Regions from separate parts of the Kitasatospora sp. NPDC022785 genome, predicted to be linked through region 2. Evidence: riboswitches for the same ligand, from Rfam matches in the RefSeq annotation. Region 2 holds a riboswitch; each other region holds the start of a gene.
The links. Region 2 has a riboswitch for cyclic di-AMP ahead of ACZ3YO_RS35795 (M23 family metallopeptidase). Riboswitches for the same ligand answer to the same signal wherever they lie in the genome.
Positions count from the first base shown of each region.

Region 1: linked by a shared signal. The riboswitch ahead of ACZ3YO_RS20080 (M23 family metallopeptidase) and the one ahead of ACZ3YO_RS35795 (M23 family metallopeptidase) in region 2 are both predicted to bind cyclic di-AMP.
Region 3: linked by a shared signal. The riboswitch ahead of ACZ3YO_RS01175 (C40 family peptidase) and the one ahead of ACZ3YO_RS35795 (M23 family metallopeptidase) in region 2 are both predicted to bind cyclic di-AMP.
Region 4: linked by a shared signal. The riboswitch ahead of ACZ3YO_RS38740 (transglycosylase family protein) and the one ahead of ACZ3YO_RS35795 (M23 family metallopeptidase) in region 2 are both predicted to bind cyclic di-AMP.

Region 1 covers NZ_JBVHHB010000011.1:204,456-208,031, forward strand. Annotated here, with positions in the region: gene ACZ3YO_RS20075 (DUF2470 domain-containing protein) at 1-53, shown strand, start outside; gene ACZ3YO_RS20080 (M23 family metallopeptidase) at 460-1,500, opposite strand; cyclic di-AMP (ydaO/yuaA leader) riboswitch at 1,504-1,663, opposite strand; gene ACZ3YO_RS20085 (MFS transporter) at 1,975-3,513, shown strand; gene purB (adenylosuccinate lyase) at 3,572-3,576, opposite strand, start outside.
Region 2 covers NZ_JBVHHB010000034.1:69,279-72,854, reverse strand. Annotated here, with positions in the region: gene ACZ3YO_RS35800 (hypothetical protein) at 1-550, shown strand, start outside; gene ACZ3YO_RS35795 (M23 family metallopeptidase) at 666-1,526, opposite strand; cyclic di-AMP (ydaO/yuaA leader) riboswitch at 1,539-1,697, opposite strand; gene ACZ3YO_RS35790 (YiaA/YiaB family inner membrane protein) at 1,943-2,233, shown strand; gene ACZ3YO_RS35785 (alpha/beta fold hydrolase) at 2,361-3,191, shown strand; gene ACZ3YO_RS35780 (TetR/AcrR family transcriptional regulator) at 3,363-3,576, shown strand, end outside.
Region 3 covers NZ_JBVHHB010000001.1:271,412-274,987, forward strand. Annotated here, with positions in the region: gene ACZ3YO_RS01165 (NYN domain-containing protein) at 1-641, shown strand, start outside; gene ACZ3YO_RS01170 (C40 family peptidase) at 852-1,895, shown strand; cyclic di-AMP (ydaO/yuaA leader) riboswitch at 2,220-2,375, shown strand; gene ACZ3YO_RS01175 (C40 family peptidase) at 2,386-3,525, shown strand.
Region 4 covers NZ_JBVHHB010000046.1:16,384-19,959, reverse strand. Annotated here, with positions in the region: gene ACZ3YO_RS38750 (LacI family DNA-binding transcriptional regulator) at 1-470, shown strand, start outside; gene ACZ3YO_RS38745 (hypothetical protein) at 530-730, opposite strand; gene ACZ3YO_RS38740 (transglycosylase family protein) at 963-2,246, opposite strand; cyclic di-AMP (ydaO/yuaA leader) riboswitch at 2,231-2,395, opposite strand; gene ACZ3YO_RS38735 (hypothetical protein) at 2,787-3,576, shown strand, end outside.

The DNA.
Region 1 (3,576 bases), on a different contig from region 2:
TGCACCAGCTGCTGACCGCCGCCCACAGCGGACTGCCCGCCCACCGGTTCTGACCGGGCGGGCGGGCAGCGCGAACCGACGTACGGGCCGAACCGGGCCCCCGGCACCGGGCCGGAAGCCGGACCCGCCACCGAACGCCACCGAACCGCGACCCAGCCGAGAACCGAGGCGTGAAGCGCGTCGGGAACCCGGTCGAGACCCGAGGCGGCGAGACCCGAGCGAGGCGGGACCCGAGCGAGGCGGCGTGAACCGGGTCGAGCATCGCTCCAGGAAGCTCCCCGGAAAACGACAACGGCCGGCCCGGCCCGCGAAGTAGCTTCGCGAGCCGGGCCGGCCTGGGCGTGTCCCGCGCCCGTTGTTCCGCCGGTGGTGCGGCGATCACCCGGTCGAGCGGTCACCCGACATGACCATCCCGGGAGGTCGTACGCCCCGCACCCTGCGGTGGTCTCTGCCCGAAGGTCAGATGGAGACGCCGTGCGCCCGCAGGTAGGCGATCGGGTCGATGTCCGAGCCGTACTCCGAGCCGGTGCGGATCTCGAAGTGCAGGTGCGGGCCGGTCACGTTGCCGGTCGCACCGGAGAGACCGATCTGCTGGCCGGCGGTGACGGTCTGACCGATCTTCACGCCGATCGAGGACAGGTGCGCGTACTGGGCGTACTTGCCGTCGGCGAGCTTGATCTCGACCTCGTTGCCGTAGGCGCCGCCGTTGCCGGCCTTCACCACGGTGCCGGCCGCGATGGCGCGCAGCGGGGTGCCGGTGGAGGCGACGAAGTCGGCACCGGTGTGGTGGCCGGAGGCCCACATCGAGCCGGCCACGCCGTAGGCGGTGCCGAGCTTCGGGTTGGCGACGGGGGCGACGTAGCCGGAGGTGCTGGCCACCGCGGCCGGGGCCGGGGTGGTGGCCGGGGCGGCCGGCTTGGCGGCGGCGGGCGCCGGCTTGACGGCCGGGGCCTGCGCGGGCTTGGCGGCCTGGACCGGCTTCGGGGCGGCGGCGTGGGTGGCCGGCTTCGCCGAGTCCTGCGAGGCGGGCTTGGCGGGGGCGGCCGGCTTGGCGGCCTCGGCGGCGGCCGGAGCGGCGACGGCCTTGGCGGCGAGCGCGAGCTTCTGGCCCGGGAAGATCAGGTTCGGGTTGGAGCCGACGACCGAGCGGTTGTGGTCGTACAGCGCCTGCCAGCCACCGTCGACGTGCTTGGCGTTGGCGATCTTCGACAGGGTGTCCCCGCCGACGACCTTGTAGCTCTCCTCGACCGGGGCGGCGGCCGGCTTGGCGGCCTCGGCGGCGGCCGGAGCGGCGGCCGGAGCGGCGGCGGCCGGGGCGGCGTCGACGCTGGTGGCGCCGGTCCAGGTGCTGGTCTGCGCGGGCTTCGCGGCCGGGGCGGTGTGGGCCTGGGCGCTGATGGTGGTCACCAGCGGAAGGGCGAACGCGGCGCCGGTGACGGCGGTGGCGATACCGATGCGGGCGGCGCGGGGCAGGGCGATACGACGAGCCTGTGCGGGCATGGGGAATTTCCTCTCCGACGCCTGCGAGGTGAGCTGTCGGGTTCGGGCTGGAGTTGCCCGGCCGCATGCGCGGCTTCACCCCAAGCCGGACCGTGAATTCCGGTCCGGCGACTTACCTTTGGGTCCCCCGCTCCTGCCGTACAGAGTTCAGTTCGTACCACCAGGCAGCGGCAGGACTAGGCGTTCCACCCGGTGGCCACCCGGGCCAACGCCGGGCGGTCGCTGAACTAAAGCCCATCCGATCGGGTGAAGCAATGTCGATCTCTTGAACGGGCAACAAAAGCCGGAATGACGGTGACACTCCGAATGATCGGCTGCACAGTACGTGCACAATCGATTCACCGCGAGCCACTGATCCACGACGCTCCGCCGATTTCGGTGTCCGTCCGCATGCGATCACCTACGGAAAGCCATTCACCGACACACCCCCGGTGACCCTTGTCACGTCGGCCCCCCGGGGCGGACGATCGGGCCGTGACCAACTCCGAGGCCGGCACTCTGCGCCTGGGCACCGCGCAGGGCCGCTGGGTACTACTGGCGACGGTGCTCGGCTCCAGCATGGCGATGCTCGACGGCACGGTCGTGAACGTCGCCCTGCCCCGGATCGGCACCGATCTCGGGGCCCCGCTCGCCGCGCTGCAGTGGACTCTGAACGCCTATCTGCTCACCCTGGCCGGGCTGATCCTGCTCGGCGGCGCGCTCGGGGACCGCTACGGCCGGCGCCGGGTCTTCCTGCTCGGCGTCATCTGGTTCGCCGTCGCCTCGGCGGCCTGCGCCGCCGCACCCACCATCGAGGTGCTGATCGCCGCCCGCGCGGTCCAGGGCATCGGCGGGGCACTGCTCACGCCCGGCTCGCTGGCGATGCTTCAGGCCGTCTACCACCCGGACGACCGCTCGACGGCGGTCGGCCTCTGGTCGGGCCTGGGCGGGGTGTCGGCCGCGGTCGGCCCCTTCCTCGGCGGCTGGCTGGTGGACGGCCCCGGCTGGCGGTGGATCTTCCTGCTGAACATCCCGCTGGCCGTGGTGGTCGTGGCCGTGGCGTCCCGGCACGTGCCGGAGAGCCGGGACGAGAGCGCGACCGGCCGGTTCGACGTGCTCGGCGCGGCGCTGGCCGCGCTGGCCCTCGGCTCCGTCACCTACGCCCTGACCGCGGCCGGCGACGGGCTGACCCCCGGGGTCTGGCTGACCGGCGCGGCCGGGCTGCTGCTGGGCGCGGCCTTCGTCGTGGTCGAGCGCCGCACCCCGGAGCCGATGCTGCCGCTCGGCCTCTTCTCCTCCCGGCTGTTCACCGCGGTGAACCTGGTCACCCTCTGCGTCTACGCCGCCTTCAGCGGGGTGTTCTTCCTGCTGGTCGTGCAGTTGCAGATCGTCTCGGGCTTCTCGCCGCTCGTCTCCGGGCTGGCCCTGGTGCCGATCACCGTGCTGATGCTGGCGCTCTCCGCCCGGGCCGGCCGGCTGGGCAAGCGGATCGGCCCACGGGTGCCGCTCACCGTGGGCCCGCTGATCTGCGCGGCCGGCGTGATGCTGATGCTGCGGATCGGCCCGGGAGCCTCGTACTGGACGGACGTGCTGCCGGCCGTCACCGTGATGGGCTGCGGAATGGTGCTGCTGGTGGCACCGCTGACCGCGACCGTGCTGGCGGCGGTGGAGGTCCGGCACGCGGGCATCGCCAGCGGCGTCAACAACGCCGCCGCCCGCGCGGCCGGCCTGCTCGCGGTCGCCGCGCTGCCCGCACTGGCCGGGCTCAGCGGCGACGCCTACCAGGTGCCCTCCTCCGTGAACTCCGCCTTCCGGACGGCGATGCTGATCTGCGCCGGGCTGCTGGTCACGGGCGGGCTCACCGCGTTCACGACCGTCCGGGGCAACGTCCTGGCCGCCGAGGACCACCCGGTGGCCGAGCCGGACTGCCACTACTCCTGCGCCACCAACGCCCCGCCGCTCGACCCGGGCCACCTCGCCGCCGGGGCGTCCGCCCCGCGGGCCCCCGAAACGCCCGAGGGCCCCGCCACCTGACCGGCAGCGGAGCCCTCGTACGTCTGGGAAATCGTCAGGGAGATCGCCTGAGAAACCGTCAGA
Region 2 (3,576 bases):
GCACGCGGAGGCCGAGTGGCAGGGCGAGGTGGCGGCCGGGCTGCTGCGCCGGGCCGACCTGGTGACCTGGCCCCGGCTGTACGCGGTGCTGCTGTGCGCGCACGACGTGGACGTCGCCGACGAGGCGGCGGTGCGGGAGTGGCTGGCGGCGTTCCGGGAGCTGCCGGAGGAGGACCGGCGGGCCGCGTTCGAGGCGCTGGCGGCGGCCGGGTGGCTGGACGAGCTGGACGAGGACGGCTGGGGCGCGGCCCGGGTGCTCTCGGTCGGGATGGCCACGGACGGTGCCCGGCTACTGCTGGAGCAGGGCCTGATGCGGCGCAGCTACCGCAATCTGGCGGAGCTGACGGCGTTGGGGCGCCCGATGCCGGACGAGCTGGCCGGGGACTTCGGGGCGTTCGAGGAGGCGGCGGCCGAGGCGGCGCTGGACCTGATCGGCGAGTGGACGGTGCCGGGGCTTCCGCGGCTGCTGGTGGCGGAGTTCCCGGACCTCGCGCCGGAGCCGGGCCAGGAGGAGATCGACGCCTACCTGGCGCAGCTGCCGGCGGAGTGAGACGCGAAAGGGCGCCCCGGGCCGGGGCGCCCTTTCCTCGCGGTGCGTCAGACGGTGCGGCGTCTCAGACGGTGCGGCGTCTCAGGCGGTGCGGTGCCTCAGGGGATGCGATGCCTCAGGGGGTGATGCCGCGCTGCTCGAACCAGGTCTCCGGGTCGACCGGGGCGCCGCCGCCGGGGCGCACCTCCAGGTGCAGGTGCGGGCCGGTGACGTTTCCGGTGGCGCCGACCTTGCCGAGCTGCTGGCCGGGGACGACCTTGCCGGAGCCCTTGATGATCGAGGAGAGGTGGCAGTACCAGATCTCGGTGCCGTCGGGCAGCGTCTCGACGATCCGGTAGCCGTAGGAGCCGGCCCAGCCGGCCGAGGTGATGGTGCCCTGGCCGACCGCGTAGACGGGGGTGCCGGTGTCCGCGGCGAAGTCCAGGCCGGTGTGCAGGTGGGCCCAGTACGAGGCGCTCTGGCCGTAGTGGGCGGAGAGGTTGTAGTCGCGCACCGGCAGGTTGATGGCGGCGAGCTTGGCCTTCTCGGCCTCCTCGGCGGCCCGCTTGGCCTCCTGCTGCTGCGCGGCACGCTTGGCCTCGGCCTCCTTGGCGGCCTCGAGCCGGGCGGTCTCCTCGGCGGCGGTGCGCTGGCTGTCGGCCTGCTGCTGGATCCGGGCGGCGAGCGCGAGGCCGGGGTCGGCGGCGAGGGTGACCGGGGTCTCGTCGGGGGCCTCGACGGCGGGCGCGGCGGCCGGGGTCGCGGAGGCGAAGCCGGTGGCGCCCAGGGTGGCGGCGACGGCGGTGACGCCGAGCAGTGGCGCGGTCCCGCGGGTCTGACGCGGCATCCGGTGCCGGTTGGCCTCGGCGGTCTGCGGGGCGGCCTCGTCGGAGGGCCCGCCGTACTCGCCGGGGTGGGCGGGCGGCCACGGGTGGTCGAGCAGCTGGGTGCCGGCGGGGGAGCCGGGCAGGTGTGCCGGAGAGTGCGTCGACGCCACGGAGGCGCGCTCCTTTCCTTCCTTCGCGCCTACCGGGTTAGCTGACGGGTTCGGAGCAGGAAGGTCTCCTACGGCTGGGCCTGGGCCCGGCCGATTCACCCCAAGGAACGTGGTTCCCCGGCTCCCTGACCTGCCCGGAGGCCGGTCGGTGGGATTAGGCGACGGCGCACGGTGCCGTCTGGGTACGGCGTTGCGGACCGCGCTGCGTTATCAAACGTTAATCCTAGGAGCCCCTGATTCCAAGCCATCCGTTCGGGGCAGCAGGACACGGTCCGGACACTACGTGACCTGATGGGTGTTTTGGGGGGTTTGACGACAACTGACACTACCGAACGTGATTGGACGTCAACGAACGACCCCCCATCTGAGTACTTCTACTCATGTGCGGCCCGGTCGGACGCGGCCATCCTGGCGCCATGAACGCACCGATGCAGTCACGCACCACGGCCGCGTACTACGTCCAGGCCGTGCTCTCCTTCGCACTCTCCGGCACCACCCTCGCGGTCGGGATCGCCTACCTCCCGGTGGGCGGCTGGACCCGGGCCTTCCTCGGGATCGGCCTGCTCTACACCGTCACCTCCTCGTTCACCCTGGCCAAGGTGATCCGCGACAAGCAGGAGACCAACGAGATCGTCACCCGGGTGGACCAGGCCCGGCTGGAGAAGCTGCTGGCCGAGCACGACCCGTTCAAGGTGGAGGGGGTCTGACGCCCCGCGGCCGCCCGCCCCTCGGGCAAAGCCCCGTCGGCCACTTGACGGCTAAGGCTATTAGCCTTAGCTTTATGGCTATCGGCACACCAGCCGATGACAGTCCCGGCGGACCGAGGAGGCCCCCATGTCCGGCACCACCGCCCCCACCACCCAGTACCTCGACGTTCCCGGCGGCCGGCTCGCCTACGACGACACCGAGCAGGGCGACGGCGCCCCCGTCGTCCTGCTCCCCGGGATGCTCGACAGCCGGGCCGCCTACCGCCACCTGCGCCCGCTGCTGGTCGCCGCCGGCCACCGGGTGATCACGATGGACCTGCGCGGCTTCGGCGAGTCTTCGATCGCCTGGGGGGACTACTCGCCGGCCGCGATCGCCACCGACGTCCTCGCCCTGCTCGACCACCTCGGCATCGAGCGCGCCGTCCTCGCCGGCAACTCGTACACCGGCGCCACCGTGGTCAAGGCCGCCGGGGACGCGCCCGAGCGGGTCGCCGGGATCGTGCTGCTGGACGCCTTCGTCGAGAACCTGCCGCCGAACGCCCTGCAGCGCGCGACGTTCGCCGTGATGGGCACGCTGCTGGTGCACTCCCCCGCGGTCTGGGGGCTCTACCACCGGAAGATGGCCTACCCCACCGCCAAGCCGGCCGACTTCGACGCGTACGTCGACGGGCTGGTCGCCGCGATGCGGACGCCCGGCCGCAAGACCGCCATCCGCGGGCAGGTCCACGGGGACTCCGCGCCCGTCGGCTGGACCGCCGCCGTGAAGTGCCCGGCGCTGGTCGTCATGGGCGGCAAGGACCCCGACTTCCCTGAGCCGGAGCTGGTCGCCGACCGGCAGGCCGCCGCCCTGCGCGCCCGCAAGGTGATGATCGAGGACGCCGGCCACTACCCGATGGCCGACCACCCGCAGGCCACCGCCGACGCGCTGCTGCCGTTCCTCGCCGAGCTGGCCGCCTGAGCCGCACCTGCCTGAGCTGTACCGGCCCGAGCCGTACCCCGCCCGAGCCGTACCTGCCCTGAGCTGTACCCGCCCGAGCCGCGCAGGCCCCACCCGCAGCCGACGTCCAGCAGCCGCAGCCCGGGCCGGACCTCCCGACGCCCGGAACCCGAACCACGGAGAACCGTCCCCATGCCCCGAGTAGGACTCACCCCCGAGCAGGTCGTCGGCCACGCCCTCGCCCTCATCGACGAGCAGGGCCCGGAGGCCCTCACCCTCGCCGCCGTCGCCGCGCGGGCCGGCGTGGCCACGCCCTCGCTGTACAAGCACGTCAGCGGCGGCCTGGCCGAACTGCGGCGGCTGATCGCCGTCCGGGTCACCGAGGAGCTGGCCGACCGGCTCGCCG
Region 3 (3,576 bases), on a different contig from region 2:
AGCTGGAGAACGCCGCCGAGCAGGGCCGCCGGTCGGCCCGTGAGGGGCGCAGCGTCGAGGACATGCGGCTGCGGTTGCTGCTGGACACCGTGCTGCAGTCGGCGCAGGGCCTCCAGCGGGAGCTGGCCCTGCCGGTCTCCCAGATCCGGCCGGCCGACCTCGTGGAGGCGGTGGTCCCGGGTGCGGCCTCGCCGCACGACGTGGCCCGGCGCGGGCTGGCCGAGGACGATCCGGCGCTGCTGGACCAGCTACTGGCGATCCCGCAGGTCCATCTGGTGGTGGACGGCTACAACGTGACCAAGACCGGCTATCCGGCACTGCCGCTGGAGCAGCAGCGGATCCGGCTGCTGGGCGGGCTGGCGATGCTGGCGCAGCGCACCCAGGCGGAGGTCACCTGTGTGTTCGACGGCCAGGACCTGGACGTACCGGTGATCATGGCGCCGCCGCGCGGGGTCCGGGTGCGGTTCAGCCGGACCGGGGAGACGGCGGACGAGCTGATCAGGCGCCTGGTGCGGGCCGAGCCCCAGGGCCGGCCGGTGGTCGTGGTCTCCACCGACCGGGAGGTCGCGGAGGGCGTGCGCAAGGCGGGTGCGCGCCCTGTCGCCTCGGTGCTGCTGCTGAACCGGCTGGCCCGGCCGTAGGCTGTCCCGGGCCCCGCCGGACGGGGTGACGCCTGGTCAGCGCGGGGCTTGCGGTGCTGTGGCGATCTCGTGAAGTCATGGCGGCGGGGCGGAGTTCACGCCAACGGGGGAGTGGCGCAAAGCCTGGATCTTCACTAGGGTCTGGCGTCAAACCTATTTTCCGGATTCTCACTCGATTGGGTGAGTCCGTAAAAGGAAGGAGCCGGTCACTTGGCCTCCCACCGCCGTCCCAAGCAGCCGAGCCGCGCGCGGGTCTCCGTGCTCACCGCTGCCGCGGCGACCGCGGTCGCCCTCTCCGCCCAGGTCGCCGCCCACGCCGCGCCGACCCCGTCCCCCAAGAAGGAGGACGTGAAGGCGCAGATCGACCAGCTCCAGGAGGAGGCCGAGCAGGCGACCGAGAAGTACAACGGCGCCAAGGAGCGGGCCGACCAGCTCCGCAAGCAGGCCGACCAGCTCCAGGACCAGGTGGCACGCGGCCAGGACCAGATGACCCAGCTTCAGGGCGGGCTGGCCGCGGTGGCCGGCGAGCAGTACCGCACCGGTGGCATCGACCCGTCCGTGCAGCTGATGCTCTCCTCCGACCCGTCCGGCTACCTGGACAAGGCCTCCAGCGTGCAGCAGGCCAGCTCCAGCCAGGCCGACGCGCTCAAGGGCCTCCAGGACCAGCAGCGCCGGCTGGACCAGCAGAAGACCGAGGCCGCCGCGATCCTCGCCTCGCTGGACACCACGACCAAGGACCTGAACCAGTCCAAGGCCGAGGTCAACAAGAAGCTGAAGGAGGCCCAGGACCTGCTGAACTCGCTGAGTGCGGCGGACCGGGCCGCGCTGAAGGCCGCCCAGCAGCAGGACGACCGGGCCTCGCGCGGTAGCGAGCGTGCCGACCTCGGCAGCCTGCCGCAGGCCTCCGGTCTCGCCGGGGCGGCCGTCTCCAACGCGATGAGCAAGCAGGGCTCGCCGTACATCTGGGGCGCCACCGGCCCGAGCACCTTCGACTGCTCCGGCCTGATGGTCTGGGCGTACGGGAAGGCCGGCGTCTCGCTGCCGCGCACCTCGCAGGCACAGGGCAACGTCGGCACCCGGGTGCCCTCGCTCGCCGAGGCCCAGCCGGGCGACCTGATCATCTACCGCGACGACCGCAGCCACGTCGCGATGTACATCGGCAACGGCATGGTGGTGCACGCGCCGCACACCGGCGATGTGGTGAAGGTGATGAAGGCCGACGCGATGAAGATCAACACCATCCGCCGGGTCTGACGGACCGACACGCCCAGGGGCCGGGATCCGGCCCTGTGATCCGCGCCACCTCCGAGCGGGGGTGGCGTCGGTGTTCCCGGCCGTATGTGAGAAATGATCAGCTCCGCGTACGGCGCCCGTCACACCCGGTCATATTCACAAATGAACTTGGGTATTCTTCCGTCTTTTTTCTGACAAGGATTTGAACGGATCACGGTTCTGTTACTAGGGTCGTGCCTCGAACCACCGCACAGTCGATCACCCAGCCTGGGTGGCGGCGGGGGTTTACCGCCGAGTTCGTGAAGCAGCGGGACGGGTCGCAGACCGGTCCGACGGGGAGCCCAGCAGTCGGGGGCGCTGTGGAGCGGAGCCGGGGAACCAATGTTCCTCCGGGGTGAATCGGCGCCAGGTCGGCCGCTGGAACGGCCGGTGAGGCGTCGTAGGGCACGCTTCCGGCCCGAACCCGTCAGCTCACCCGGTAGGCGGGCGTTGGAAGAAGGAGTCCGCCTTCGTGGCGTCCCATCGTCGTCCCAAGCCTGCCGGCCGCGCCCGGGTCTCGATCCTGACCGGTGTCGCCGCCGCTGCCGTCGCCCTCTCCGCGCAGTCCGGCGCCCACGCCGACCCGACGCCGACCAAGGACCAGGTCAAGGAGCAGGTCGACCAGCTCAACGAGCAGGCCGAGCAGGCGACCGAGAAGTACAACGGTGCCCAGGCCAAGCAGCAGGAGCTGCAGAAGCAGGTCGGCGAGCTCCAGGACCAGGTGGCCCGTCAGCAGGCCTCGGTGACCGAGGCCCAGGGCGGCCTCGCCGAGATCGCCGGCGAGCAGTACCGCAACGGCGGCATATCGTCGACCGTCCAGCTGATGCTCTCGTCCAGCCCGGACAACTTCCTGAACCAGGCCGGTGCGCTGACCCAGGCCAGCAGCACCCAGTCCGGTGCGCTGAAGGACCTCCAGGAGCAGCAGCGCAAGCTCGACCAGGACCGCAACGAGGCCCAGGCCAAGCTCGGCGAGCTGGAGACCACCACCCAGCAGCTGAAGGCCTCCAAGGAGGAGGTCCAGGGCAAGCTGGCCAAGGCCCAGGACCTGCTCAACACGCTGACCGAGCAGGAGCGCCAGGCGCTGCGCGCGGCCGAGGAGAAGGCCGCCGCCGAGGCGAAGGCCAAGGCGGACGCCGCCAAGGCCGAGGCGAAGGCCAAGGCCGACGCCGACCGCGCCTCCCGCGACAACAGCCGCACCGACCTCGGTGCGTCGTCCTCGGCGCCGGCCGCCGCCAAGCCCGCCGCGCCGGCCGCCAACGGCTCGCGCGCCGCCGCCGCGATCGCCGCCGCCGAGAGCAAGCTCGGTTCGCCGTACGTCTACGGCGCCACCGGCCCGAGCTCCTTCGACTGCTCCGGCCTCACCGGCTGGGCCTATGCGCAGGCGGGCGTCTCGCTGCCGCGCACCTCGCAGCAGCAGGCCGGTTACGGGACCAACGTCGGCACCAACATCGCCAACGCCCAGCCCGGCGACCTGATCATCTACCGTGCCGACGCCAGCCACGTCGCCCTGTACGTGGGCGGCGGGCAGGTCATCCACGCGCCGAAGCCCGGTGCGGTGGTCCGGTACGAGACCGCCACCATGCTGCCGATCTCCGCCATCGTGCGCGTCTGATCCGCATCGGCCCCGACAGGCCCGGCCTCCCCTCGTGGGAGGCCGGGCCTG
Region 4 (3,576 bases), on a different contig from region 2:
GCCTGGCCGTCGGGCAGCGCCGGTACGTGCCGGTGCTGCGGAAGATCGAGGGCTTCACGGCGGCCATGCGCGAGGTGCTCGGCAAGACGCAGGAGGAGGCCGAGGCGCTCGTCCACCACACGCTGTTCAGCGTGGAGGGCGGGCATGCGGCGGCCGGCGCGCTGCTCGACAAGGGCTGCACGGCGATCGTCTGCGGCAGCGACATGATGGCGCTCGGCGCGATCCGCGCGGTGCGCCAGCGCGGGCTCCTGGTGCCGCACGACGTCTCGGTGGTCGGCTTCGACGACTCGCCGTTGATAGCGTTCACCGAGCCGCCGCTGACCACCATCCGCCAGCCGGTCGAGGCGATGGCCACCGCGGCCGTCGACGCCCTGCTGGAGGAGGTGGGCGGGGACGCCGCCCAGCGCGGGGAGTTCATGTTCCAGCCGGAGCTGGTGATGCGCGGCTCCACGGGCGCCGGCGCCCGCTGAACGACAACGACCGGGGCCCGGAGAGCGGATTGCTCTCCGGGCCCCGGTCGTCGCGTTGTTCAGCCGTCCTGGGCGATCGGGCGGTCCGGGCTCACCCGCCGGTCGTCGGCGGCGTCGCCGGTCCGGGTCTCCGTGTGCCGGCCCCGGGCCAGGTAGTCGCGCAGGACCAGCTCGACGGCGTCCTGCGGGTTCTTGGTACCGGCGAGCATCATCACGTCGATGGCGAGATTGGCGTCGAGCGTGACGGTGATCTGGGCCATGGAGACTCCTTCTCGGGTGCGAAGCAGCAGCATGCCCGCTGCGCGCCGATTCCACCACGGTCTTCGCCACCCCGCTCGCCGCCGTCGGCGGGCAGGTCCGGGGTGCGTCCGACGATTCGCGTCGCACGCCCGGCGGGAACGGCCGGACACGCCGCAGCCCCCGGGGAGGAGCGACCAGACTCTCCCCGGGGGCTGCGGCGTAGCGGTGCGGCTCGGGAGCCGCACCTGCGGGTCAGACCCGGCCGGCGAAGTCCGGGGCCCAGTTGGCGATGGTCTGGGTGCGCACGCCCGAGCTGGGGTTGGCGGCCTCGACGTACTTGCCGTCGCCGATGTAGAGCGCGACGTGGTACACGCCGGAGTCCTGGCCGTTGTTGGACCAGAACAGCAGGTCGCCCGGCTTGAGGGCGTCCAGCGAGACGTGGGTGGAGGCGGCGGCCTGGTCGGCGGCGACGCGCGGCACGGAGATGCCCGCGGCGCGCAGCGCGGCCTGGGTCAGGCCGGAGCAGTCCCAGCCGCCGTTGCCGGTGCCGCCGTAGACGTACGCCTGGCCGACCTTCGACTCGGCGAAGGCGACCGCGGCGGCCATGCTGCCGGTGGCGGCCTGCGCGGGCGCCTGGGTGTCGGCCTGGGCGGCCGGGGCCTGCGCGGCCGGCTTGGCGGCGGCGGTGCCCGCGGCGGCCTGGCCGGAGTTGCCGGCGGAACGGTTGAACCAGTCGAAGTTCTTGCCGGACTCGTCCGAGGCCTGGTCCTTGGCGCGGTCACCGAAGGTCAGGTGCTGGCCCGGGTAGATGACGTGCGGGCCGTCGGTCAGGGTGGAGCGGTTGAGCTCGTACAGCCGCTCCCAGCCGCCCTGGACGTGGTTCTTGTCGGCGATCGAGGCGAGCCAGTCGCCGGCGACCACGGTGTAGTCGTTGGAGGCGGCCTTGTCCTGCCACTTCTGCGACCAGTCGTGGCCGCCCTGCGGCTTGGCGGAGTCGGTGGAGGCCGGGGCCTGGTCGGCCTTCGGCGCGGCCGGCTTGGCGGCGGCCTGGGGCTGCGCCTGGGTGGCCGGCTTGGCGGCCGGGGCCGGGGTCTGCGCGGCGGGCTTGGCGGCGGTGGTGGTGTCGACGGCGGCGGGGGTGCCGCCCTTGGTCAGACCGGCCTGGACGGAGCAGACGGGCCAAGCGCCGGGGCCCTGGACGGCGAGCACCTTCTCGGCGATCGCGATCTGCTGGTCCTTGGTGGCGAGGTCGGCGCGGGCCGCGTACGCGGTGCCACCGAACGCGGCCCAGGTGCTGTTGGTGAACTGGAGGCCGCCGTAGAAGCCGTTGCCGGTGTTGATGCTCCAGTTGCCGGTGCTCTCGCACTGGGCGACCTTGTCCCAGGTGGCGACGGAGGCGGCGGAGGCGGTGCCGGTGGTCAGGCAGGGGACGGTGAGGCCGATGCCGACGACGCCGAGGGTGGCGATCGCGCGACGGGTACGGCCGGACAGGCGGGTGCCGTTGGTGGGCAGCATGAAGATGCGGTCCTCTCCCACGCCTGCGAGGTGAGCTGTCGGATTCGGGCTGGAGTTGCCCGGCCGCGCTGTGGACGCGGCTTCACCCCTAGCCCTGAACCGGTACGCGGACCGGTCCGGGGCGACTTACCTGTGGTTCCCCCGCTCCTGCCGTGGTGCGTTTCTGCGCTGCCAGCGCACCCGACGGCAGGACTCGGCGTTGCGGATGAGCTGGGTCCGTGTGGCCACGAACGGGGAGCACGTTAAGCAGACTTAAGTTCAAACCGCAAACATGTGTGACGCTCGTCACGGTTTGCGGAACACGTGCCGTATGGCTGTCCACCATGATCAGAAATGACCGTTTTCGCGCAACGCCCGTCGGGGTCAACGCAACTGCCTATGCTTCAGAGGGTCAGGACTGACGCAGCCGTCTGGGGGGAGGGCTACGCAACGATGGCCATGGACGAGGAGCCGGACGCCGGTCGGCCGGCGGAAGAGCGTCGCCGGGTGTACCGCGGGGCAAAACGTCGCAGACCGGACATCCCGCCCGCTGATCCCCGAACTGCCGTACGCCGCCGGACGATGCTGCGCTGGCTCGCCGTCGGCACGGTGTTCGCGGCGGTCAGCGGCGAGGAGATCCTGCGCCGCTCGCCGGGCGGCCCGGACGCGGCGGGGACGCACCCGGACGGGACGGGCCCGGGCACGGCGGGGACGGACCCGGACGCGGCCGGGATGGACCACGGGGCGCCGCCTCCCGCCGGCACCCAGGACGGCACCCCCGCCGCACCCGGGCAGCCCGCCGCGGCGCCCACCGTCGACCAGGGCGGCCGCCGCTGGTCCGACCCGACCGGCTGGGGCGGCAGGACACCCGGCCCGCAGAGCGCCGTCCGGATCACCGACAAGGTGCTGCTCGACACCGACGCCACCGTCGCCTCGCTGCTGGTCGAGCCGTCGGGCACGCTCACCTTCGCCGCCGACCGCACCGTCACCCTCGCCTCGGCGGGCAACGTGGAGGTCCGCGGCATCCTCGCCCTCGCCCCCGACGGCGCCGCCGTGCACACCCTGCGCTTCCCGGCCGTCGACGAGAAGCGGTTCCAGGGCGACGGAATGAAGGTGGTCGACACCGACGTCGGCCTCTGGGTCACCGGCGCCGGGTACCTGCGACTGGACGGCGCCGCCAGGACGGCCTGGGTCCGCGCCGCCGGCGAGCTGCGGGCCGGCGACACCACCGTCACCCTGGCCGCCCCGCCCGCCGGTTGGCAGCCCGGCGACGAACTGGCCGTCACCCCGACCGGCCCGCCGGACGAGGAGGGCTTCTCCACCCGCTACGACCTCGTTTCCGTCCGGTCCGTCAGCGGATCCACCGTCACCC